DNA from 2 places in the Streptomyces sp. NPDC049577 genome. Region 1 is predicted to be linked to the other one. Evidence: riboswitches for the same ligand, from Rfam matches in the RefSeq annotation. Region 1 holds a riboswitch; the other holds the start of a gene.
What was found. Region 1 has a riboswitch for thiamine pyrophosphate ahead of thiC (phosphomethylpyrimidine synthase ThiC). Riboswitches for the same ligand answer to the same signal wherever they lie in the genome.
Positions count from the first base shown of each region.

Region 2: another riboswitch for thiamine pyrophosphate. It lies ahead of AB0K09_RS22150 (thiamine ABC transporter substrate-binding protein); the one in region 1 lies ahead of thiC (phosphomethylpyrimidine synthase ThiC).

Region 1 covers NZ_JBFAPH010000001.1:14,549-27,964, forward strand. The annotation lists gene AB0K09_RS00060 (cytochrome ubiquinol oxidase subunit I) at 1-106, opposite strand, end outside; gene hisC (histidinol-phosphate transaminase) at 388-1,467, opposite strand; gene AB0K09_RS00070 (LacI family DNA-binding transcriptional regulator) at 1,799-2,911, shown strand; gene AB0K09_RS00075 (metallophosphoesterase) at 3,196-4,317, shown strand; gene AB0K09_RS00080 (hypothetical protein) at 4,498-5,370, shown strand; gene AB0K09_RS00085 (FAD-dependent oxidoreductase) at 5,496-6,725, shown strand; gene AB0K09_RS00090 (TetR/AcrR family transcriptional regulator) at 6,771-7,376, opposite strand; gene AB0K09_RS00095 (hypothetical protein) at 7,451-7,969, shown strand; gene thiC (phosphomethylpyrimidine synthase ThiC) at 8,072-9,853, opposite strand; TPP riboswitch at 9,847-9,981, opposite strand; gene AB0K09_RS00105 (YibE/F family protein) at 10,043-11,404, shown strand; gene AB0K09_RS00110 (hypothetical protein) at 11,426-11,626, shown strand; gene AB0K09_RS00115 (SPFH domain-containing protein) at 11,751-13,416, shown strand, end outside.
Region 2 covers NZ_JBFAPH010000210.1:87-10,186, reverse strand. The annotation lists gene AB0K09_RS22180 (aspartate aminotransferase family protein) at 1-988, shown strand, start outside; gene AB0K09_RS22175 (ATP-binding cassette domain-containing protein) at 1,260-1,997, shown strand; gene AB0K09_RS22170 (hypothetical protein) at 1,979-3,178, shown strand; gene AB0K09_RS22165 (hypothetical protein) at 3,282-4,199, shown strand; gene AB0K09_RS22160 (ABC transporter ATP-binding protein) at 4,224-5,246, opposite strand; gene AB0K09_RS22155 (iron ABC transporter permease) at 5,247-6,962, opposite strand; gene AB0K09_RS22150 (thiamine ABC transporter substrate-binding protein) at 6,938-8,047, opposite strand; TPP riboswitch at 8,043-8,147, opposite strand; gene rlmN (23S rRNA (adenine(2503)-C(2))-methyltransferase RlmN) at 8,201-9,307, opposite strand; partial or broken gene AB0K09_RS22140 (phosphatidate cytidylyltransferase) at 9,408-10,091, opposite strand.

The DNA of each region.
Region 1 (13,416 bases):
TGATCGCGGCGAGGCTGATCGTCAGGGGGACGAAGAGGAAGTGGTAGACGGTGGTGATGCCGAATTGCCAGCGCGCCAGCGTCTCCGGTGCCAGAGCCAGATCCATCCGGTCCTCCTTTGCCTGTCGCGTCACCCGCGTCGCCGCGTTTGCCCGTGTATGACCCAGATAAAGCAGGACATCAAAGCGAGCTTGTGAACGCGTTCACATTCACAAGCCATGATGGCACACGGGGTTTTCGGACAGTCATGCGGGGGGTGCCTCTCCGTCACCTCGCCCCGCCGGACCGGAAAACGCGAACGCCGGGCACCCCGGAAGGGGCACCCGGCGTCCAGGCCGTCGCTTCGGCGGCAGGTCTCCGTCAGATCTCCGGCAGGCCTCCGGCAGTGTCACAGCTCCTTGCGGAACTCCTCCGCCGCCCGAAGGAAGAGGTCGTTCGCCTCGGTCTCGCCGATCGTCACCCGGACACCCTCGCCCGGGAACGGCCGGACGATCACGCCGGCGCGCTCGCACGCGGCCGCGAAGTCCACCGTGCGCTCCCCCAGCCGCAGCCAGACGAAGTTGGCCTGCGTCTCCGGCACCGTCCAGCCCTGCGCGGCCAGGCCCCCGGCCACCCGGGTCCGCTCGGCCACCAGCGCGTCCACCCGCTCGGCCAGCGCCTTCTCGCTGCGCAGCGAGGCGACCGCCGCGTCCTGCGCGACCTGGCTCACCCCGAACGGCACGGCCGTCTTGCGCAGCGCCGCCGCCACCGGCTCGTGCGCCACCGCGAAGCCGACCCGCAGGCCGGCCAGCCCGTACGCCTTGGAGAAGGTGCGCAGCACGCAGACGTTCGGCCGGTCGCGGTAGAGCTCGATGCCGTCCGGCACCTCGGGATCGCGGATGAACTCGCGGTACGCCTCGTCCAGCACGACCAGCACGTCCGAGGGCACCCGGTCCAGGAAGGACTCCAGCTCGGCCCGGCGCACGACCGTACCGGTGGGGTTGTTGGGGTTGCAGACGAAGATCAGCCGGGTCCGGTCGGTGATCGCGGCGAGCATCGCGTCCAGGTCGTGCACCTCGCCGGAGGTCAGCGGGACCTGCACGGGGGTGGCCCCGGAGACCTGGGTGATGATCGGGTACGCCTCGAAGGAGCGCCAGGCGTACATGACCTCGTCACCGGCCTCCGCCGTCGCCTGCACCAACTGCTGGGCGACGCCGACCGAGCCGGTGCCCGTGGCGAGATGGGTCAGCGGCACGTCGAAGCGCTCGGCCAGCTCGGCCATCAGTCCCGCGCAGGCCATGTCCGGGTAGCGGTTGAAGGAGCCCGCGGCCGTGACGGCACTCTCCAGGACACCCGGCAGCGGCGGATAGGGGTTCTCGTTGGAGGACAGCTTGTACGCGACCGGGCCGCCCTCGGCGGCCGGCCTGCCCGGCTTGTAGGTAGGAACGCTCTCGAGAGCGGGGCGCAGCTTCGGGGTCTTCTCGGTCACCGCGGGTCCTCCTGGATGGGACATGAATACTGCACACCTTATGAGGATTGCCCCGGGCGGCGTCCAGAGTGAGAAGGGCGCTCCCTCTGTCTTCGCGCGCCGTGGCGAGCGCCGTGGCGCGCATCGCCCGTGAAGGTGAGTTGAGACCTCTTCGAGACCTGGACCATTCATGAGGCGCGGAGAGGCCGGAGCCGGACGGCCCGCCGCAGACCGTGCCAACTACCTGTGATTCCATGATCATTGGCAGGCTGGCCAGCGCAGAAACGTGCCTGTCAACCGCTCTCCGCGGCTCCCGGCCGCTGGACCAACCGAGCCCTACTATCGGCTCGCCATGACAGCAGCAGGGAAGCACCAGGTGAGCCGGGCCGAGACCGCCCGCCGGGGCAACCGGCAGGGACGGGCGGGCATCCGGGACGTCGCCGCGGCCGCGGGCGTCTCGATCACGACCGTCTCCGACGCGCTCAACGGCAAGGGCCGGCTACCGGACGCGACCCGCCGCCACGTCCGCGAGGTCGCCGACCGGCTGGGCTACCGCCCGTCGGCCGCCGCCCGCACCCTCCGCACGGGCAAGTCCGGGCTCATCGGCCTGACCGTGACCACGTACGGGGATGAACCTTTCACCTTCACCGAGTTCGCCTACTTCGCCGAGATGGCCAGGGCCGCCACCTCCGCCGCACTGGCCCGCGGCTACGCCCTCGTCATCCTCCCGGCGACGTCCCGGCACGACGTGTGGTCCAACGTGGCCCTCGACGGCACAGTCGTCATCGACCCCTCCGACCACGACCCGGTCGTCTCCGACCTGGTCCGCCAGGGCATCCCCGTGGTCTCCGACGGCCGCCCGGCCGGCAGCCTGCCGGTCACCGCCTGGGTCGACAACGACCACGAGGCCGCCGTGCTGGGCATCCTCGACCACCTCGCCGCGGCCGGCGCCCGGCGGATCGGCCTGCTCACCGGCACCACCACGGACACGTACACCCGGCTGTCCACCCACGCCTACCTCGGCTGGTGCGAGCGCGTCGGCCAGGACCCGGTGTACGAGGCGTACCCCGCGTACGACCCCTGCGCCGGAGCCGTGGCCGCCGACCGGCTGCTCGCCCGGCCCGACCGGCCGGACGCGGTCTACGGGCTCTTCGACCCGAACGGCACCGATCTGCTCGCGGCCGCCCGCCGCTACGGGCTGCGCGTCCCGGACGACCTGCTGCTGGTCTGCTGCTCCGAGTCGACGGTCTACGCGACGACCGAACCGCCGATCACCACGCTGTCGCTCAAGCCGCGCCGCATCGGCACGGCGGTTGTCCAGCTGCTGATCGACGCCATCGAGGGGCTGGACACCGGCCGCCCGGTGGAGCAGGTGATACCGACGGAGCTGATCGTGCGCACCTCGTCCGAGCGACGCCCCCCGCGCACCTCCGTGAGCGCCCCGCGCGGCCCGGCCACCGGCTGACCCGGCGGGCCCGGCGGCCCCCGCCCGTCAACCCCGCGCGTCGCGCTTCCGGCTCAGGGGGAAATCACGGGTCCGTGCCCGGCGGTCGCCGCCGCCCCCGGCACGCCGCCGCCACCGGCGCATTTATCGTTACATTTGGGGAGAAAAGACAGGCGATCCCTGTCTCCTTCCCCGATTCACGGCCCCTGGTGCGTCACAAGCCGCGACGGTCATTCCTATGATGGGCGCACGACACTGCGGACCGCCGGCGACCAGGCAAGGTCCACAAGGTGCACGGCGGCGCGATGGTGGAGGGGTCGATGACTCAGGGGGCCGGTCAGGGACCTGCGGCAGGGACCGCGGCGGCGATGCCGCCCTTCTCCGGGTACGCGGCGCACTCCCCCGTGCCCGGCATGCCCGGATACGGCCGGTCCGCGCCGCCCGCCGAGCCGCCCGCGGACTACCCCGAGGGCTACACGCCCACCGCCCGGGACCTGCCGGTCATCGCGCGCACGAGCGCCCCGGCCGACGTGCCGACCGTCGAGCTCACCCCGGTCTCCGCGCCCCAGCCGCAGCCCCAGGCCCAGCCGCTGCCCTCCGGCCCCGGGCCGCTGTACGTCGTCGGCGACGTCCACGGCTACCTCGACGAGCTGCACGAGGCGCTCGCCGCGCAAGGCCTGATCGACGCCGACGGCCACTGGTCGGCCGGCAACGCCCGACTGTGGTTCCTCGGCGATTTCACCGACCGCGGCCCGGACGGCGTGGGCGTCATCGACCTGGTCATGCGGCTGTCCGCCGAGGCGGCGGCGGCCGGCGGCTACTGCAAGGCGCTCATGGGCAACCACGAGCTGCTGCTGATCGGCGCCAAGCGGTTCGCCGACACGCCCGTCAACTCCGGCGCCGGAACCGCCTCCTTCCAGGCGGCCTGGCTGCTCAACGGCGGGCAGCGCACCGACATGGAGCGCCTGGAGGACCACCACCTGCAGTGGATGTCCCGGCTCGACGCGATCGCCGAGGAGGACGGGCACCTCCTCCTGCACTCCGACACCACGGCCTACCTCGACTACGGCGACTCCATCGAGGCCGTCAACGACGCGGTCACCGAGGCCCTCCAGCGCAACGACCCGGACGAGTGCTGGGACCTGTTCCGCAAGTTCACCAAGCGCTTCGCCTTCCGTGACGACGAGGCGGGCCCGCTGGCCGCCGGCGAACTGCTGCGCACCTACGGCGGCAGCCGCATCGTGCACGGTCACAGCCCGATCCCCTATCTGCTGGGCGAGGTCGGCACCGAGGACGCCGACGGCGAGGACGGCGCGCCGGCCGTCGACGGGCCGCACCTGTACGCCGACGGCCTGGCGCTGGCCATGGACGGCGGCGTCACCATGGCCGGAAAACTGCTGGTGGTGCAACTTCCGCTGGCCGGCTGAGGATTCGCGGGCGCGTACGCCGGGCAGATGACGAGTTCCACCGGCGCGGGGTAATTCGGGAAACACACTGTCACCTCGCGCCGGTACCGCTCTACCATCGGCTTATCCGTAGCAGGCTCTCCTCCGTTTCCGCCCACCGCCGGCACCGGCCGGCACCGAGGCCCTACGGAGCATCGGGGGATGCACATGAACAGCGCTCCGCACCTGCTGGCCGAAGACCGCCCGGAATTCGAGCGGGTCCTCGACCAGGCGTTGCGTGCCGCGAACCATGACCCGGAACTCGCCGCCGCGATAGGAAAGCGGCTCAACACCGAACAGTTGCGCACCATGGCCATCGGGGCCATGACCGCCATCTCCTCCTGCGCGATGACGGAATACCGGAACTACGTCGAGGCGCGCGAGGAACTGCGCGCCCGGTCCGCCGCGGTCCGGCCGGGACCGGAGGGCGGCGAACCGGATCACGGTGCGGCGCCCGGCCCGGAATCCGCCCCTTCCGGGTACGCCCCCGAGGCCCCGGGAGCGGGCGCCGGCGCGGTCCTCGTCGTGCTGGCGCCCGTGCTCGCCGGAATCGCCGCGCTGCTCTTCCTCATCATCGGCTACGCCATGCGGACCGTCGGCTCGGACGAGTCCGTGGCCGGCCCCATGATCGCCGTCGGCTGGTGGTTCGGCGGCCTCACCGCTGCCGGAGTGCTCATCGCCACGACCGGCATACTGCTCACCGCCCTGCGCAACGGCCGGGGCGCCGACCCCGCGCCGGACGGCGACCCGGCCGCGCGGCAGGCCGACCGGGCCCGCGAGGCGTGGCGTCAGGCGCTGCTGGAGCGGGGCATCCTGCCCTTCCTCCGCGAGGCCCTCGCGAGCGCCCCGGCGGCCACGCCGCCCCGGTCGTACGCCGGCGGGCAGCGCGAGGGGCTCGGCCGCACGCCCCAGCTCGGCTACACGCGCCCGGGCTTCTCCGTTCCCGAGCGCGACCCTTCGCCCACGCGCCCCCGCTTCACCAGCCCCGACTACACCAGCCCGGAGTACGGCGGGCCCGAACACCACCCGGAGTAGCACCGCACGAACGCGGCGCGGGGGTCGCCCCTTGGGTCCGCCTGACCGATCGGTTAGATTACTGACCGACCGGTCAGACATGCTTGGTCGACGGGGCCGGTCGGGACCGGGAGGGCGGGGCGACGATGGAACGCACGACGTGCTGTGTGGTGGGCGGCGGACCGGCGGGCATGATGCTCGGGCTGCTGCTGGCCAGGGCCGGGATCGAGGTGACGGTCCTGGAGAAGCACCGGGACTTCCTGCGCGACTTCCGCGGGGACACCGTGCACCCGTCCACCCTGCGGCTGCTGGACGAGCTGGGCCTGAGCGAGCGTTTCGCACGGCTTCCGCACAGCAGGATGGACCAGATGCGGATGCACATCGAGGGCACCAGCGTCCTCGCCGCCGACCTGCGGCGCATCCCCGGCCCGTACAAGTACATGGCGATGGTCCCGCAGTGGGATTTCCTCGACCTGCTCGCGGGCGCCGCCGCGCAGGAACCTTCCTTCACTCTGCGGATGTCCACCCCCGTCACCGGTCTGCTCACCGAGGACGGCCGGGTGACGGGCGTCCGGTACACCGACGAGCAGGGCACGCACGGCGAGATCGAAGCGGACCTGATCGTCGCCTGCGACGGACGGGACTCGCTCGTCTGCCGGCAGGCCGGGCTGCGGCAGCAGCAGTTCGACGTGCCGATGGACGTCTGGCAGGTCCGCGTGCCGGTGCCGGACACCGGCGCCGGGCCCGGGGACGGCAGGGTCTTCGGCCGGGTCGGCGGCGGCCAGGTGGCCGTCACCATGGACCGCGGAGACTACTTCCAGACCTCCTACCTCTTCGCGAAGGGCCGCGACCGCGAGCTGCGCGCCCACGACATCCAGTGGTTCCGGGACCGGCTGGGCGCCCTCTTCGGCTGGGACGCCGGGACGACGGACGCGATCGGCTCCTGGGACGACGTCAAACTGCTGGAGGTCTCGATGGGCCGGCTCCCCCGCTGGTACCGGCCGGGGCTGCTGTGCATCGGCGACGCGGCCCACACCATGTCGCCCGTCGGCGGCGTGGGCGTCAACCTCGCCATCCAGGACGCCGTCGCCGCGGCGCGCATCCTCGCGGAGCCCCTGCGGCGCGGCACGGTGCGCGTACAGGACCTCGCGCGGGTGCAGCGGCGGCGCCGGCTGCCGATGGCTCTCGCCCAGCGGATCCAGCTGGGCGAGCACGAGGTACTGCTGCGCCCGGCCCTCGCCGGCACGCTCGTCCCCGGCCGTCTGCCCCTGCCGTACCGGGTGCTGCGCCGGGTGCCGCCGCTGCGTACCGTGGCGGCGTACCTGGGCGGAGTCGGCATACGCCCGGAGCACGCACCCGCCTTCGCGCGGGCGTGAGGACGCGGGGGCGCACGAGTACCACGCCCGCCGTGCTCCCCGCGCTCAGTCCCGGCGCGCGATGGCGTACCGGGTGAAGGTCTCCAGCTCGTCGACGGCGGCGTCGAGGTCCAGTTCGGGGTGGTCGAGCCAGTGCGCGATCACCCCGTCGATCGCCCCGCCGATCGCCAGCGCCACACTGCGCGTGTCGAATTCGCGCAACAGCCCGGCACGCTGACCCTCCGCCAGCAGACCGGCCAGCATCTGCCAGCGACCGTGGGTGTCGTGCCGGCCGGGCGTCTTCAGCCGCGTACCGCCCTCGTCGTCCAGCAGCATCTCCGTGATCACCCGCACGTGCCGGCGGTTCGCCTGCTGGTACCCGACCATCGCCCGGACGTACGCCACGATCGCCGCCAGCGGATCCGGCTGGGCGGCCACACGCGTGGAGACGTACGCCATGAAGCGTTCCAGCACCTGCTCCAGCGTGGCCCGGGTCAGGTTGTCCTTGGACGTGAAGTGGTACAGCACCGCCGCCTTCGAGATCCCGGCCCGCTCGGCGATCGCCGAAAGGGAGGTCGCGGGATAGCCCTTGGTGGAAATCAGGTCGATGGTGCACTCGATGATCTGCTGCCGGCGGGCGCGCTCGGTGAAGGACGGCGAGTCGGAGGGCATGGCGTCGACCGTACCAACCCGCCGGACCGGCCGGTCACCGTGCGACCGGTGCCCCACGCGGTGACACTGGAACCATGAGGGGCCGGCCCTCCGCACAGGACGCGCGGACGCCACCGGCGCGCACCGCGCGGGCCGACTACACGAGCGCCGTGTACGGCTCGCTGCTCGCCGCCTCGGTGGTGGCGGGGGCCGGGGCGGTCGCCGCGCCGTCCCGGCCGGAACTGGTCGTCCTGCTCCTGTCCACCGGATTGGTGTTCTGGGCCGCCCACGTGTTCGCCCGCCTCTTCGGGGAGCGGATCCTGCATGTGCCGCTGAGCCGGGCGGAGATCTTCCGCGTCTGCCGCGGCGAATGGCCGATCGTGAAGGCCGCCGTCCCTCCGTCGGCCGCGGTCGTCGTCAGCCCGCTGCTGGGACTCGGCTACGAGGGAACACTGTGGCTGGCACTCGCCGTGTCGGTGGCCGGCCAGGTCGGCTGGGCGACCACCGCCGCCCTGCGGGCGGGTGCCTCGTTCCGGCTGGTGCTGGCCGCGGGAGCGGTCAATCTGGTCCTCGGCCTGCTCATCGTGGTGCTCAAGGCGAGCCTGGGCCACTGACGCCCGCGCCGGGAGCGGTCCATGAGGGAGCCACCGACGGCAGCGGCGCCCCGGCCGAGGCCGGGGCGCCGCGTCAGGGCCGGCGGGAGCCGGTAGCCGGGGCTACTCGGCGATCGGCAGGTACACCCGGTTCCCCGCCGCCGCGAACTCCTTCGACTTCTGCGCCATCCCGGCCTCGGCCTCCGCCTCGGCCTGCATCTCGGCGGCCGCGAGCTCGCCGCCGTGCTCGCGCCGGATGTCCTGCGAGATCTTCATCGAACAGAACTTCGGCCCGCACATCGAGCAGAAGTGCGCCGTCTTCGCCGGCTCCGCCGGCAGCGTCTCGTCGTGGAAGGCCCGGGCCGTGTCCGGGTCGAGGGCCAGGTTGAACTGGTCCTCCCAGCGGAACTCGAAGCGTGCGTCGGAGAGCGCGTCGTCCCACTCCTGCGCCCCCGGGTGCCCCTTGGCGAGGTCCGCCGCATGGGCCGCGATCTTGTACGTGATGACGCCGGTCTTCACGTCGTCGCGGTCCGGCAGGCCCAGGTGCTCCTTGGGGGTGACGTAGCAGAGCATCGCGGTGCCCCACCAGGCGATCATCGCCGCGCCGACGCCGGACGTGATGTGGTCGTAGGCGGGCGCGACGTCGGTCGTGAGCGGGCCGAGCGTGTAGAACGGGGCCTCCTCGCAGATCTCCTGCTGGAGGTCGATGTTCTCCTTGATCTTGTGCATCGGGACGTGGCCCGGGCCCTCGATCATCGTCTGCACGTTGTGCCGCTTGGCGATGCGGTTCAGCTCGCCGAGCGTCCTCAGCTCCGCGAACTGCGCCTCGTCGTTGGCGTCGGCGATCGAGCCCGGCCGCAGGCCGTCGCCCAGGGAGTACGTCACGTCGTACGCCGCGAGGATCTCGCAGAGTTCCTCGAAGTTCTCGTAGAGGAAGGACTCCTTGTGGTGCGCGAGGCACCACGCGGCCATGATCGAACCGCCGCGCGAGACGATGCCGGTCTTGCGACGGGCCGTCAGCGGGACGTACCGCAGCAGCACGCCGGCGTGGACCGTCATGTAGTCGACGCCCTGCTCGGCCTGCTCGATGACCGTGTCCTTGTAGATCTCCCAGGTCAGTTCCTCGGCCTTGCCGTCGACCTTCTCCAGGGCCTGGTAGAGCGGCACGGTCCCGATGGGCACCGGGGAGTTGCGCAGCACCCACTCGCGGGTGGTGTGGATGTTGCGCCCGGTGGACAGGTCCATGACCGTGTCGGCACCCCACCGGGTCGCCCAGGTCATCTTCTCCACCTCCTCCTCGATGGAGGAGGTGACGGCGGAGTTGCCGATGTTGGCGTTGACCTTGACCAGGAACTTCTTGCCGATGATCATCGGCTCGATCTCGGGGTGGTTCACATTGGCCGGAAGGACGGCACGGCCCGCCGCGATCTCCTCGCGGACCGTCTCGGGGGAGACGTTCTCGCGGAGCGCGACGTACTCCATCTCCTCGGTGATCTCCCCGCGCCGCGCGTAGGCGAGCTGGGTGACCGCCGCGCCGCCACGGCCCCGGCGGGGCTGGCGGGGGCGGCCGGGGAAGACCGCGTCGAGGTTCTTGAGGCCGCCACGGGGCGAGGTGTGCTTGATCCCGTCGTCCTCGGGGCGCATGGGACGACCGGCGTACTCCTCCGTGTCGCCCCGCCCGATGATCCAGTTCTCCCGCAGCGGCGGGAGTCCGCGCCGTACGTCCGTCTCGACGTTCGGGTCGGTGTACGGGCCGGACGTGTCGTACAGCTGGACGTCCTGCCCGTTGGTGAGGTGCACCCGCCGCACCGGCACCCTGAGGTCCGGCCGCGAGCCCGTCACATAGTCCTTGTGCCAGCCGATCTCCCGGCCGGATTCGGACGTGCGTGCATCTTGCGAGGTCATGAGACCAGAACTCCCTACGCCGGCATTACCCGGTAACAGGTTCGGCGGTCGACGCAGCCGTTTCCGTACATCTGTACGGAGGTCAGCGCCCTCTCAGCCCGGTGCTCCGAGCTCCCGCGATTGCAAAGGCGGGACAACGCTAGCGCCTACCCCGGCCGAAGGGCCAGGGGGGCTTGCGATGATCGGGGGGTGACCCGAACGGAACCGCACGCGCCCGCACAGACCCCTGGCCAGGGCCACGGACACAGCCATGCCCACGGGCACAGCCACGGCCACAGCCATGGCCACGGACACAGCCACGGCCCGGCCACGCCCGTCTCGGCGCATCTGCGCAAGGTGATCGCGGCGGTGCTGATTCCTTTCGGCATCGCGGTGCTCGCCGGGCTCGTGGTGCTGTGGCCGGGCGGCGCGCCGCCGCATCCGCACACCGGGGTGGGGCTCGACCAGCAGACCGAGTCGGGCCGGGTCGTGAAGATCGAGGAGGTGGACTGCGCCAAGGTGGGCGCGCAGCCGCAGCAGCCGGCGCCCGGCCAGGAGGGTGCGCCCGCCCCGCCCCAGGGGCCGTGCGAGAAGTCGTCGGTGGAGGTCACCTCGGGCCCGGACAAGGGGCGCGAGTTCACCGAGATCGTGCAGCCGAACGCCCCGCGCCACTACTCCGTGGGCGAGAAGGTGGTGCTCGCCTACGCGCCCAAGGCGCCGGAGAACCTGCGCTATTCGGTCACGGACGTGGACCGCACGGTGCCGATGGCCGTGCTCGCGGCGGTGTTCGCGCTGGCGGTCGTCGTGGTCGGCCGGCTGCGCGGGGTCTTCGCCCTGGTCGCGCTCGCGATCAGCTTCGGGGTGCTGACGCTGTTCATCCTGCCGGCGATCCTGCACGGCAGCGATCCGCTGCTGGTGGCGGTGGTCGGCGGCAGCGCGATCATGCTCATCGCGCTGTACATGTGCCACGGCCTCAACGCCCGGACCTCGGTGGCCGTCCTGGGCACCCTGACGTCGCTGCTGGTCATCGGCCTGCTCGGGTCGCTCTTCACCGAGTGGGCGCGGCTGACGGGCAACACCGACGACCAGACGGGGCTGGTGCACGGCCTCTACCCGCAGATCGAGATCCGCGGTCTGCTGCTCGCGGGCATCATCATCGGCTCGCTCGGTGTGCTCGACGACGTGACGGTGACGCAGACGTCGGCGGTGTGGGAGCTGAAGGAGGCCGACCCGTCCGCGAATTGGCGCAAACTCTACGGTTCGGCGATGCGCATCGGACGGGACCACATCGCGTCGGTGGTCAACACCCTTGTCCTGGCCTACGCGGGCGCGTCCCTGCCGCTCCTGCTGCTCTTCTCGATAGCGGACAGCGGGGTGGGCACGGTCGCGACCAGCGAGATCGTGGCGGAGGAGATCGTCCGCACCCTGGTCGGCAGCATCGGGCTGGTGGCCTCGGTGCCGGTGACGACCGTACTGGCCGCGCTGGTTGTCAGTGCCGACCGGCACAATGCGGTCAAGGGATCCGGCGGGCGCTCCCGGGCGCGGGGCGGCAGGCGCCGCCGGGCGAAGTGACGCGGGAGGGGGGGCCACCGCATGGTGGGAGAGCTCGGAAGGGTGACGGGGGCGATCGGCCCCGGGCTGGTCGGCGAGGTGATGGTGCGCGTGCGCGGCGGGGCGGAGGCCTTCCTGGCGTACGCGGCGGAGCCCGGCGAGCGGATCGAGCGCGGCACGCTGGTCCTCGTCGTGGAGTACCAGCCGCCGCGCACGGTGTACGTCTCGCCGGCCTACGGCTAGTCGCCCCTCCGCCGGACCGTGGCGGTAGGGGATCTGTTTGCCACCCCTAGCGCCGCGCCGCGGCCGAGGCGCACACTTCGGCATCTCAGGTCCCGTACCGGGGCCGAAAAAGGGGGAATGGCGCATGCTCATCGGCGTCGTGGCGGGGGCCGTCCTCGTCGCAGTGGGGGTCGTCATAGGGCTGTTCAAGCTCATGTGGCGGGTCGCGGAGCCCAACGAGGCGCTCATCATCTCGGGGTCCAAGCACCGCACGGAGGGCCTGGGCGAGGGGATGGGCTTCCGGATCGTCACGGGGCGGGGGACGTTCGTGCTGCCCGGGGTGCAGGCGGTGCGGAAGCTGTCACTCGACCTCAACGAAGCGGACCTCCATGTGGATTGCGTGACGAAACAGGGCATTCCACTCAAGGTGCACGGCGTGGTCATCTTCAAGGTGGGGGACGACTTCGTCTCCATCGCCAACGCGGCCCGCCGCTTCCTGGACCAGCAGAAATTCATGGGCGACCGGGTGCACAACGTCTTCGCGGGCCATCTGCGCTCGATCGTCGGCGGCTTGACGGTGGAGGACATGATCCGCGACCGGGAGCGGCTGACCGGGGAGACCCGGGCCGCGTCGGGCACGGAGATGGAGAAGCTGGGCCTGATCATCGACTCGTTGCAGATCCACGAGATCCAGGACCCGACCGGCTACATCAAGAACCTCTCCGCGCCGCACGCGGCCGCGGTGCAGCGGGACGCCCGGATCGCGCAGGCGGAGGCGGACCGGCTGGCCACCGAGGCGGAGCAGCAGGCCGCCGCCCGCATGTCGGAGGCCCAACGGGACAGCGAGATCCTCCAGGCCGGCTACCAGGCCGAGCGCGACAGCGCGGCCGCCAAGGCACGCCAGGCCGGGCCGCTCGCCGAGGCGGCGGCGCAGCAGGAGGTCGTGGTCCAGGAGACCCGGGTCGCAGAGCTGGCCGCCCACCGGCGGGAGCAGCAGCTCCAGGCCGACGTGCGCAAGCCGGCGGACGCCGCGGCCTACGAGAAGCGGACGCTCGCCGAGGCGGAGCGGGACGCCCGGATCTCCGCCGCCGAGGCGCGGGCCCGGGAGACCGAGCTGGCGGCAGCCGCGGAGGCGACGCGCGTGAAGGCGGCCGCGAGCGCCGAGGCCGAGGCCACCCGGACGCACGGCGAGGCCGAGGCCGCCGCGACGCGGGCGACGGGTGAGGCCGAGGCCGCGGCAGCCCGGGCGGGCGGTCTGGCGAGGGCCGAGGCGGCCCGGGCGCTGGGCCTGGCCGAGGCCGAGGCGATCAAGGCACGGGCGGCGGCGCTCGCGGAGAACCAGGAGGCGGTCGTCGCCCAGCAACTGGCGGAGCGGTGGCCCGAGATCGTTCGGGCGGGGGCGCAGGCGTTCGGGAACGTGGACCACATGGTGCTGCTGAACGGCGCGGACGGGATGTCCGAGCTCTTCGCGAAAGCACTGACGATGGGTGGCACCGGGCTGGGGCTGGCGCGCCAGTTGCTGACGGCCATGGGGACGAACGGTGCCGGCGTCGGCGGCGGCGTCGGCCTCGGCGGCACGGGCGGCGGTCGCGGCGCCGGCGAAGGGTCCGGCAGCGCTGACGACGGCTCCGGCGAGGGCTCCGGTGGGGTCGGGGGCGGTCCGGCGGCGCGGGGGGCGGATCCCGTGCCTCGGGTCCCGGCTCCGGTGCCGGCGGCGGCGAGCGGGGTGACGACGGCGGCTCCTGCGCCGCGTACGGAGCGGGTGCCGATCGAGGACCCCGCCGAGGGGTCCGGGGAGCCGGCCGACGGTC
Region 2 (10,100 bases), on a different contig from region 1:
CAAGCAGTACCACAAGCTCACCGGCAACCCCACCAAGTACAAGGTGATATCCAGGGCCGTCGCCTACCACGGCACCCCGCAGGGCGCCCTGGCCATCACCGGCCTCCCGGCCCTCAAGGCCCCCTTCGAGCCGCTGGTCCCCGGCGCGCACAAGGTGGTGAACACCAACATCTACCGGGCGCCGGTCCACGGCGACGACCCCGAGGCCTTCGGCCGCTGGGCCGCCGACCAGATCGAGCAGCAGATCCTCTTCGAGGGCCCGGACACCGTCGCCGCCGTCTTCCTGGAGCCCGTGCAGAACGCCGGCGGCTGCTTCCCGCCGCCCCCCGGCTACTTCCAGCGCGTCCGCGAGATCTGCGACCGGTACGACGTGCTGCTCGTCTCCGACGAGGTCATCTGCGCCTTCGGCCGGCTCGGCACGATGTTCGCCTGCGACAAGTTCGGCTACGTGCCCGACATCATCACCTGCGCCAAGGGCATGACCTCGGGCTACTCCCCCATCGGCGCGGCCGTGGTCTCCGACCGGATCGCCGAGCCGTTCTTCCGGGGGAACAACACCTTCCTGCACGGCTACACCTTCGGCGGGCACCCCGTCTCGGCCGCCGTCGCCCTGGCCAACCTCGACATCTTCGAGCGCGAGGGCCTCAACCAGCACGTACTGGACAACGAGGCGGCCTTCCACGCCACCCTCTCCCGGCTGCACGACCTGCCGATCGTCGGCGACGTGCGCGGCAACGGCTTCTTCTACGGCATCGAGCTGGTCAAGGACAAGACCACCAAGGAGTCGTTCACGCCCGAGGAGTGCGAGCGGCTGCTCTACGGCTTCGTCTCCAAGGCCCTGTTCGAGAACGGCCTGTACTGCCGGGCCGACGACCGCGGCGACCCGGTCATCCAGGTCGCGCCGCCGCTGATCTCGGACCGGTCGACGTTCGACGAGATCGAACAGATCGTCCGGGGCGTCCTGACCGAGGCCTGGACGAAGATCTGACCGCGCCCCGCACCGGCGCGGCCCGCGCGCACCCGCGTGCGCAGGCCGCGCCGCTGCGCGCCGGACACCCCGGCTCCGCGCCCTCGTCGCACCGCCGTGCACCCGGTGCGCCCGGCCGAATGAGTCCGATGGGAGGAAAGTAGGGCACTCCCGCGCCGAGCCTGGGCGGAGGCTAGGATCACCGTTCCGTACGGTGCCAGTGACCCAATGGCCTCCGGTTCGTTCACCCGGTCAGGGGAACGGACCCTCTCAGCGACCCGAGGTGCTCGATATGGTGGCCCCGCCGGACAACGACGTGCTCTGGGCACGTGGCCTGCATTATTCCTACAGCGGTTCCCCAGCCCTGACCGGGATCTCGATCGGCGTCCGCGAGGGGGAGATCCTCGCCGTCACCGGGCCCCGCGGTTCCGGCAAGACCACGCTTCTGAAGTGCCTGTCCGGACAGCTCCTGCCGGACCCGGGCGAGGTGTGGTTCAACAGTGCCCCCGTGCACACCCTCTCCCGCGCGGCCCGCGAGCGGCTGCGCCGGGAGCGGTTCGGCTGGATCGACAGCGAACCCCACCTGGTCCCCGAACTCAACGGCTGGGAGAACGCCGCCCTGCCGCTGCTGGCGCGCGGCGTCGGCCACCGCACCGCCAAGCAGACCGCCCTGGAGTGGCTGGAGCGCCTCGACGTCGGCGACTGCGCCCGCAAGCGCCCCGCCACGCTGTCGCAGGCCCAGCGCCAGCGCATCTCCATCGCCCGCGCCCTGGCCGGGGAACCGACCGTCGTCTTCGCCGACGAGCCGACCGCCCCGCTGCACACGGCCGACCGCGCGCAGGTGCTGCGCACGCTCACCACGGCCGCCCGCTCGCACGACATCACCGTCGTCCTCGCCACCCTCGACGAGGAGAGCGCGAGCCTCGCCGACCGCGTGGTCGCCCTCGCCGACGGCCGCCGCAGCGGCGCCATCCCGGTCCCGGACGCGTCCGAAGGGGAGGGCAGGGCCGCGTGCTCAGTCTCCGCCTAGCGCGCGGCGCGCACCCGCTCGTCCTGCTGCGGCGGCTGCTGGTCGCGCTCGCCGCCGCGGGAGTGGGCTTCCTGCTGCTGTGCACGCTGGGGTACGCCGCGGCGCATCCCGCGCGGACGGAGGAATCGGTCGTACGGCTGCTGTGGTGCGCGGTACCGCTGGCGGCCGTCGTGCAGTTCGCCGTCACGGTCGCCCGCAGCGATCCGGCCACCCGGCCGCGCGACGGGCTGGACGCCGCCGGATTCGGGCCCGTGCGGCTGTCGCTGCTCGCGGCGACCTCTACGGCGATCTCCTGCGGCCTCGGCAGCGCCGCCGCGCTCCTGACCTACCTGGAACTGCGCGGCAGCCTGGGCACCACGCCGTTCAGCGGTTCCGCGGCCGCGGTGCTGGACGGCCGGGCGACGCTGCCGTGGGGCGCGACCCTCACGCTGCTCGGCCTGCTGCCGGCGCTCGCCGCGGGCGCGTGCGCCGTCCTGCTGCGCCCGCGCAAGCAGCCCACGGGCCGCGCCCCCGAGACCACGGCCTCCGGAGAGCCGCTGCCGGAGCGCCGGCCGGCCTACGCGGGTCTGCCGTGGGGAGTGGCGGTCATCGCCATGGGCCTCGCCCTGGAGGCGTACGTGGGCCACGCCCCCGCCCCCCAGCCGAGCGCGCTGCTCGCACTGCCCGGCCGGCAGGGCGCCGCCTCGCCCGGGCTGCTGGGCGGCTGGCTGCTCGCCTCCGTCGGCCTCGTCCTGGCCGGTCCCGGCCTGACGCACTGGTGCGGCGTACTGCTCGCGGCGGGGCGGCCCGGTGCGATGCGGCTGCTGGCCGGGCGGATACTGCAGGACGCCGCCACGCGCATCGGCCGGCCGCTCGGCGTGGTGTGCGCGGTCGCCGCGGCCGCCCTCGCGTGCGCCGAGCTGTACGGCGCGGCCTGGGAGCACTCGGGGCCGCGCCCCTTCGGACCGCTGACCGGGCTCGGCGCGGCCGTCGTCATGGCCTGCGCCACCGCCACGGCCATCACCGCCGCCCTGGACGCCCGCACCCTCCGCGGCGAGACCACCGAGGCGCTGCTGCGCCTCGGCATCCCGCCGTCCCTGCTGCGCGGTGCCGCGGCCGTGCGGACCTGCGTCCTGCTGGCCGCCCTGGCGCCCCTCACCTGGGTGATCGCCGAACTGGCCGCACTGCCGCTCACCCGTTGATGACGCACGTCTCTTGACCGGTTCTTGACCCGAGGCAACTCCGGCACCGATATCGACGTCTGCCTTCTTGCGCACGACGGTTCTCAGGTGAACGGAGCTATTGGTGATCATCGGCCTTGTGACGGCTGTCGCGGCCTCGGCCTGCTACGGCACGGGATCGGTCCTGCAGGCCGTGGGTTCCCGCAAATCGGCCCGCCGGGAGGCCGCGGCGGCCTCCACCGCGGAGGTGACCCAGCACGGCGGACCGAGCCTGTCCTCCACCGCCAAGGCGGCGGTCACCTGGGAGTTCATGCTCGGCACCGTCCTGGACTTCGTGGGCTTCGGGCTGGGCGCCCTGGCGGCCCGGCTGCTGCCGCTGTTCCTCTCCCAGACCGTCATCAGCGCCAACCTCATCGTCACCGCCCTGCTGAGCGTCAAGCTGCTGGGCATCCGGCTGAACGGCCGGGAGTGGTCCTCCATAGCCGTCGTCTGCTCGGCGCTCGTACTTCTGGCCACCGCGGCCGGGCACGAGGGCAGCGGCGAGACCGCCATGTCCACGCACTGGTGGCTGCTGGTCGTCTCGGTCGTCCTGATGGCCGGCGGCACCGTGCTCGTCCGGCTGCTGGGCTCCCGGGCCGCGATCCTGGCCGGCCTGCTGTCCGGCCTCGGCTTCGGCGCGATCGGCGTGGGCGTCCGGATCCTCGACGGCGTCCACCCCTTCGACCTGCCCACCCTCATCGCCGACCCCGCCCTCTACGCGATCCTCGTCTCGGGCGCGGTGGGCATGTACCTGCACACGGTCGCCCTGCAGATCGGCTCGGTCAACGGCGCGACGGCGGCCCTCGTCGTGGGCGAGACGGTGCTCCCGGGCATCATCGGCGTCCTCTGGCTCGGCGACGCGTCCCGCCCGGGCTTCGCCTGGGTGGCGATCCTGGGCTTCATCCTCGCGGTGACAGGCGCGGTGGCGGTGGCCTGCTTCGGCGAACCGGACAGCCACGGAGCTCCGGCGGAGCCGGAGCGGGAACGGGAGCCCGTCGGCTGAGGTTGTGGGCAGTCGTGGGGCGGGTCAGGGGAGCAGAACGACCTCGGCCACGTCGAACGTGACCCCCACCCGCGCCCCCACCTCCGGCGCACCCCCCAGCCCGCACGACGCTTCGAGCTCCGGCCCGGCCTCCGGCCGCAACCGCACCGCGACGTGATCCCCCCGGAACGTCCGCGCCGTCACGGCGCACGACAGCCCCGCCTCCCCCACCGGAACCACCCGCACCCCGCCCGGCCGCACCAGCACCCGGCAAGCCCCCGCCGCCGTCCCCGGCGGGACAGGGACGGCCCCCCAGACGGTCTCCGCGCGGGCCCCGCTCACCGTCCCCGGCACGATGTTGTCGAACCCCAGGAACCGCGCGACGAACTCGGACGCCGGCCGCTGCCAGACCTCCAGCGGCGTACCCGCCTGCGCGACCCGCCCGTCGCGCATCACCACGACGCGATCGGCGAGGGCGAAGGCCTCGCCCTGGTCGTGCGTGACGGCCAGCACGGTGGTGCCCAGCCGGCGGAAGAGGGCGCGCAGTTCGACGACGAGCCGCTCCCGCAGCCCCCGGTCGAGCTGCCCCAGCGGCTCGTCCAGCATCAGCAGCCTCGGCTCGGGGGCCAGCGCACGCGCCAGCGCGACGCGCTGCTGCTCGCCACCGGACAGCGTGGCCACGGCCCGCCGCTCGGCGCCCGGCAGCCCGACCAGTTCCAGCGTCTCCGCGACCGTGCGCCCGGCCTCCCGCCGGCGAAGGCCCCGCATCCGCAGGCCGAAGGCGACGTTGCCGCCGACGTCCCGCTGCGGGAAGAGCTGGTGGTCCTGGAACATCAGGCCCACCCCGCGCCGGTGCGTCGGCACCCCGTCCAGGTCCTCGCCCCCGAGGAACACCCGCCCGGCGTCGGCCCGTTGCAGCCCGGCGACGACCCGCAGCAGCGTCGACTTGCCGCTGCCGCTGGGCCCCAGCACGCACACGATCTCGTGCTCGGCGACGTCCAGGTCCACGCCGTCCAGCGCGGCGCGCTCACCGAAGCGGACGGTGACGCCCTTCAGGCTCAGGGACATCTAGAACTCTCCCGTACGGTCGGCGCGGACGCGCTCCAGTACCAGCAGCGCCGCCGCGCAGACCAGCATCAGGATCGTGCTGAGGGCCATCGCCTGCCCGTAGTTGAACTCGCCGGGCCGGCCGAGCAGCCGGGCCACGGCCACCGGCAGGGTGGGGTTGTCGGGGCGGGCGATGAAGACGGTCGCCCCGAACTCGCCGAGCGACACGGCGAACGCGAAGCCGGCGGCGATCGCCAGGGCCCGCCCGACCAGCGGCAGGTCCACCTCGCGCCACGCCCTCAGCGGTGAGGCGCCGAGCACGGCGGCCGCCTCGCGCAGCCGCTCGTCCACGGCACGCAGTACGGGCAGCATGGTGCGGACGACGAAGGGCACGCCCACCAGCGCCTGGGCCAGCGGCACCAGGATCCAGGAGGTGCGCAGGTCCAGCGGCGGCTCGTCGAGGCTGATGAGGAAGCCGAAGCCGACGGTGACGGCCGAGGTGCCCAGCGGCAGCATCAGCAGCGCGTCGAAGCCGCGGACCAGCCGGCTTCCGTCCCGCCGGGTGAGCGCGGCGGCGGCGAGCCCGCCGATCGCCACGGCGATGGCCGTGGCGGCCAGCGCGTACGCGACCGAGTTGCCGATGGCCTCCAGCGGGGCGACGACCAGCGTTGCGCCGTTGCCCCCGGTGGAGGCGAGCGCGCGGTAGAAGTCCGGGCCGTAGCCGTGGGGGCCGTCGAAGGAGCGCAGGACGAGTACGGCCAGCGGGAGCAGGAGCAGCAGGGCGATGACGGCGAGGACGAAGCCGAGCAGCGCCCACTGACCGGCCCCGCGGGGGCGGCGCGCGGTGCGGGCGGGGTCGACCAGCTTCAGCGTGCTCTCGCGGCGCCGCACGGTCCGGGCGTGGACGAGCAGCAGCAGGGCCACGGCGGCGAACTGCAGGAGGGTGAGCACGGCGGCCGTGGGCAGATCGAGCAGCTGCGCGGTCTGCTGGTAGATCTCCACTTCCAGGGTGGCGTAGCGGGGGCCGCCGAGGATCTGGACGACACCGAAGGAGGTGAAGGTGAAGAGGAAGACCATGAGGGCCGCGGCCGCCACGGCGGGCGCCAGCGCGGGGAGGGTCACCCGGCGCCAGGCGGCCCACCGGCCGGCGCCGAGCACCCGGGCGGCCTCCTCCTGGCGCGGGTCGAGCTGCGCCCACAGTCCGCCGACCGTGCGGACGACCACCGCGTAGTTGAAGAAGACATGCGCGACGAGGATCGCCCAGACGGTGGTGTCCAGGCGGACGCCCCACATCTCGTCCAGCAGCCCGCCCCGCCCGAGCAGTGCGAGGAAGGCGGAGCCGACGACGACGGTCGGCAGCACGAACGGCACGGTGACCAGCGCGCGCAGCAGTCGTTTGCCGGGGAATTCCAAGCGCGCGAAGACGTACGCGCCGGGGAGCGCGAGGGCGAGCGTGAGCGCCGTCGAAGCGGCCGCCTGCCAGGTGGTGAACCACAGGACGTGCCCGGTGCCCGGGTCCGTGACGACCTCGCCGATGCGGGCGAGCTGCCACTGCCCGCCGTCCGTCAGCCCCCGGGAGACGATCGCGGTGACGGGGTAGGCGAAGAAGATCCCGAAGAAGGCGAGCGGCACGGCCATCAGGCCGAGCCGCACCGCCGTGCGCCGGGCTCCCGCTCGGGGCGGCTTCCGGTCCGCCGCCGCGCCGGGTGCTTCTACTTCAGGACGAGCGAGGACCATTCCTTGACCCACTGGTCGCGGTTCTTGGCGATCTGCTCGGGCGCGAGCACCTGCGGGTCGGCGATCTGCGCGCCGTACTTGGTGAACAGCTCGGGCAGCTTGGCGTCCTGGTTGACGGGTCGGACGTACATCTGCAGCGGCATGTCCTCCTGGAAGGTACGGCTCAGCAGGAAGTCGAGCAGTGCCTTGCCGCCCTCGGTGTTCCTGGCGCCCTTGAGCAGCCCGGCGAACTCGGTCTGGCGGAAGCAGGTGCCGGTCGCGACACCGGTCGGGGCCTCGGCCGGCAGGGGCTCGGCACCGACGACCTCGGCGGGCGGGCTGGAGGCGTAGGAGACGACCAGCGGCTTGTCGCCCTTGGCCTTCTTGCCGCCGGCGGAGCCGGAGAAGCGCTCGCTGTAGGCCTGCTCCCAGCCGTCGACGACCTCGACGCCGTTGGCCCTGAGCTTCTTCCAGTAGTCCTGCCAGCCGGTCTCGCCGTACTTGGCGACGGTGGCGAGCTGGAAGGCGAGGCCGGGCGAGGAGGTGGCCGCGTTCTCGGTGACGAGGAGGTTCTTGTACTCCGGCTTGACCAGGTCGTCGAAGGACTGCGGCGGGGCCAGCTTGTGGCCGGCGAAGTAGGCGCGGTCGTAGTTGACGCAGATCTCGCCGGTGTCGACGGGGGTGACGCGGTGCTCGCTCGCGTCCGGCTGGTACTTCTTGTCCACCCGGTCCAGGCCCTTGGCCGTGTACGGCGTGAAGAGGCCGTTGTCGAGCGCGCGGGAGAGGAGCGTGTTGTCGACACCGAAGAACACATCGCCCTGCGGATGGCTCTTGGAGAGGATCGCCTGGTTGACGGCCTGGCCGGCGTCGCCGCCCTTGATCGTCTTGACCGTGTAGCCGGTCTGGCGGGTGAACTCCTTGAGCACGGAGTCGGAGGCGACGAAGGAGTCGTGGGAGACGAGGGTGACGGTCTTGCTGCCCTTCCCCCCACCACCGGACTCGCCCGAGCCCTGGTCGTCCGAGCCCGACCCGCATGCGGCCAGAACGGGCAGGCCGAGGACGGCGACGGCGGCCGCGCAGACGGCACGCCGCAGATTGGTGTTCATGATGATGCTGACTCCCTACGCCGGCATGACCCGGATCAGGTCCGAGGGTCTGCGGCAGGTGCCGCACTCTCAGCGCCGAAGCGCTCCCCTGTCGGATTGTTCATTTGTGCGAAGGCACCGTATCAGTGCCGGTGGCGGTGCCGGTGGGTGCGCTCAGCGCTCCGTGGCGGCCAGCTGGCCGCAGGCCCCGTCGATCTCCTGACCGCGGGTGTCACGGACGGTCACCGGCACGCCGTGCGCGGCGATGGCCTCGACGAACGCCCGCTCGTCCTCGGGACGGGACGCCGTCCACTTCGAGCCGGGCGTGGGGTTGAGCGGGATGAGGTTGACATGCACCCGCTTGCCCCGCAGCAGCCGGCCGAGGAGGTCGCCGCGCCACGCCTGGTCGTTGATGTCGCGGATCAGGGCGTACTCGATGGAGATCCGGCGGCCGGACTTCTCCGCGTACTCCCAGGCGGCGTCCAGGACCTCGCGGACCTTCCAGCGGGTGTTGACCGGCACCAGGGTGTCGCGCAGCTCGTCGTCGGGCGCGTGCAGCGAGACGGCCAGACGGCACTTGAAGCCCTCGTCGGCGAACCGGTGCATCGCGGGGACCAGGCCGACCGTGGAGACGGTGATGCCGCGCTGGGACAGCCCCAGGCCGTCCGGCTCCGGGTCCGTGAGCCGGCGGATGGCGCCGACGACGCGCTTGTAGTTCGCGAGCGGCTCGCCCATGCCCATGAAGACGATGTTCGACAGCCGCGCCGGGCCTCCGGGCACCTCGCCGTCGCGCAGGGCGCGCATGCCGTCGACGATCTGGTGCACGATCTCGGCCGTCGACAGGTTGCGGTCCAGACCGGCCTGGCCGGTGGCGCAGAACGGGCAGTTCATGCCGCAGCCCGCCTGCGAGCTGATGCACATGGTGACCCGGTCGGGGTAGCGCATGAGCACCGACTCGACGAGCTTGCCGTCGTGCAGCCGCCAGAGGGTCTTGCGGGTGGTGTCGTCGTCGCACGAGATGTGCCGCACCACACGCATCAGCTCCGGCAGCAGTTCGCCCGCGAGCTTCTCGCGGGCGGCAGCCGGGATGTCCGTCCATGCCGCCGGGTCGTGGGCGTACCGGGCGAAGTAGTGCTGGGACAGCTGCTTCGCGCGGAACGGCTTCTCGCCGATCGCGGCGACGGCCTCACGGCGCTCGGCGGGACTGAGGTCGGCAAGGTGCCGCGGGGGCAGCTTGGCCCCGCGCGGCGCGACGAAAGTGAGTTCTCCGGGTGCAGGCATGGTTCTACCAGTGTCGCAGACGTACGGCGAAGGGCCCGCCGCCCTGTGGACGACGAGCCCCTCACGTATCGAACAACCGGCCAAAGCCGCAGGTCGGCGGCTAGGAGCCGACGAACACCACCAGCAGCAGCCAGAAGACCGGTGCCGTCGGCAGCAGGGAGTCCAGCCGGTCCATGATCCCGCCGTGGCCCGGGAGCAGGGCGCCCATGTCCTTGATGCCCAGGTCCCGCTTGATCATGGATTCGCCGAGGTCGCCGAGGGTGGCGCTGACGGCGACCGCGAGGCCCAGCAGCAGGCCCTGCCACCAGACGCCGTCGTCGATCAGGTACTGCATGCACAGCGCGCCCGCCACCATGGCGAACAGCACCGCGCCGACCAGGCCCTCGCGGGTCTTGCCGGGGCTGATGCGCGGGGCGAGCTTGCGCTTGCCGAAGCGCCAGCCGACCGCGTAGGCGCCGGTGTCGCTGACGACCGTCAGGATCAGGAAGGTCAGCACCCGCCAGTTGCCGTCCCCCGCGGCCAGCATCAGGGACACGAAGGTGGCGAGGAACGGCACGTAGAACGCCGCGAAGATGCCGGCCGTGACGTCCCTCAGGTAGTCGTCCGGCGACTCGGTCATCCGCCAGACCAGCACCGCCAGCGCGGTGAAGGCCATCGCCACCCAGGCGCCCTCCGCGCCGCCCACGTAGCCGGCGACGGTCATGGCGACGCCGCCGATGGCGAGCGGCACCAGGGGAGCCTTGATGTTCTTGCGCTCGCGGAGCCGGGAGGTCAGCTCCCAGAGCACGGCCGT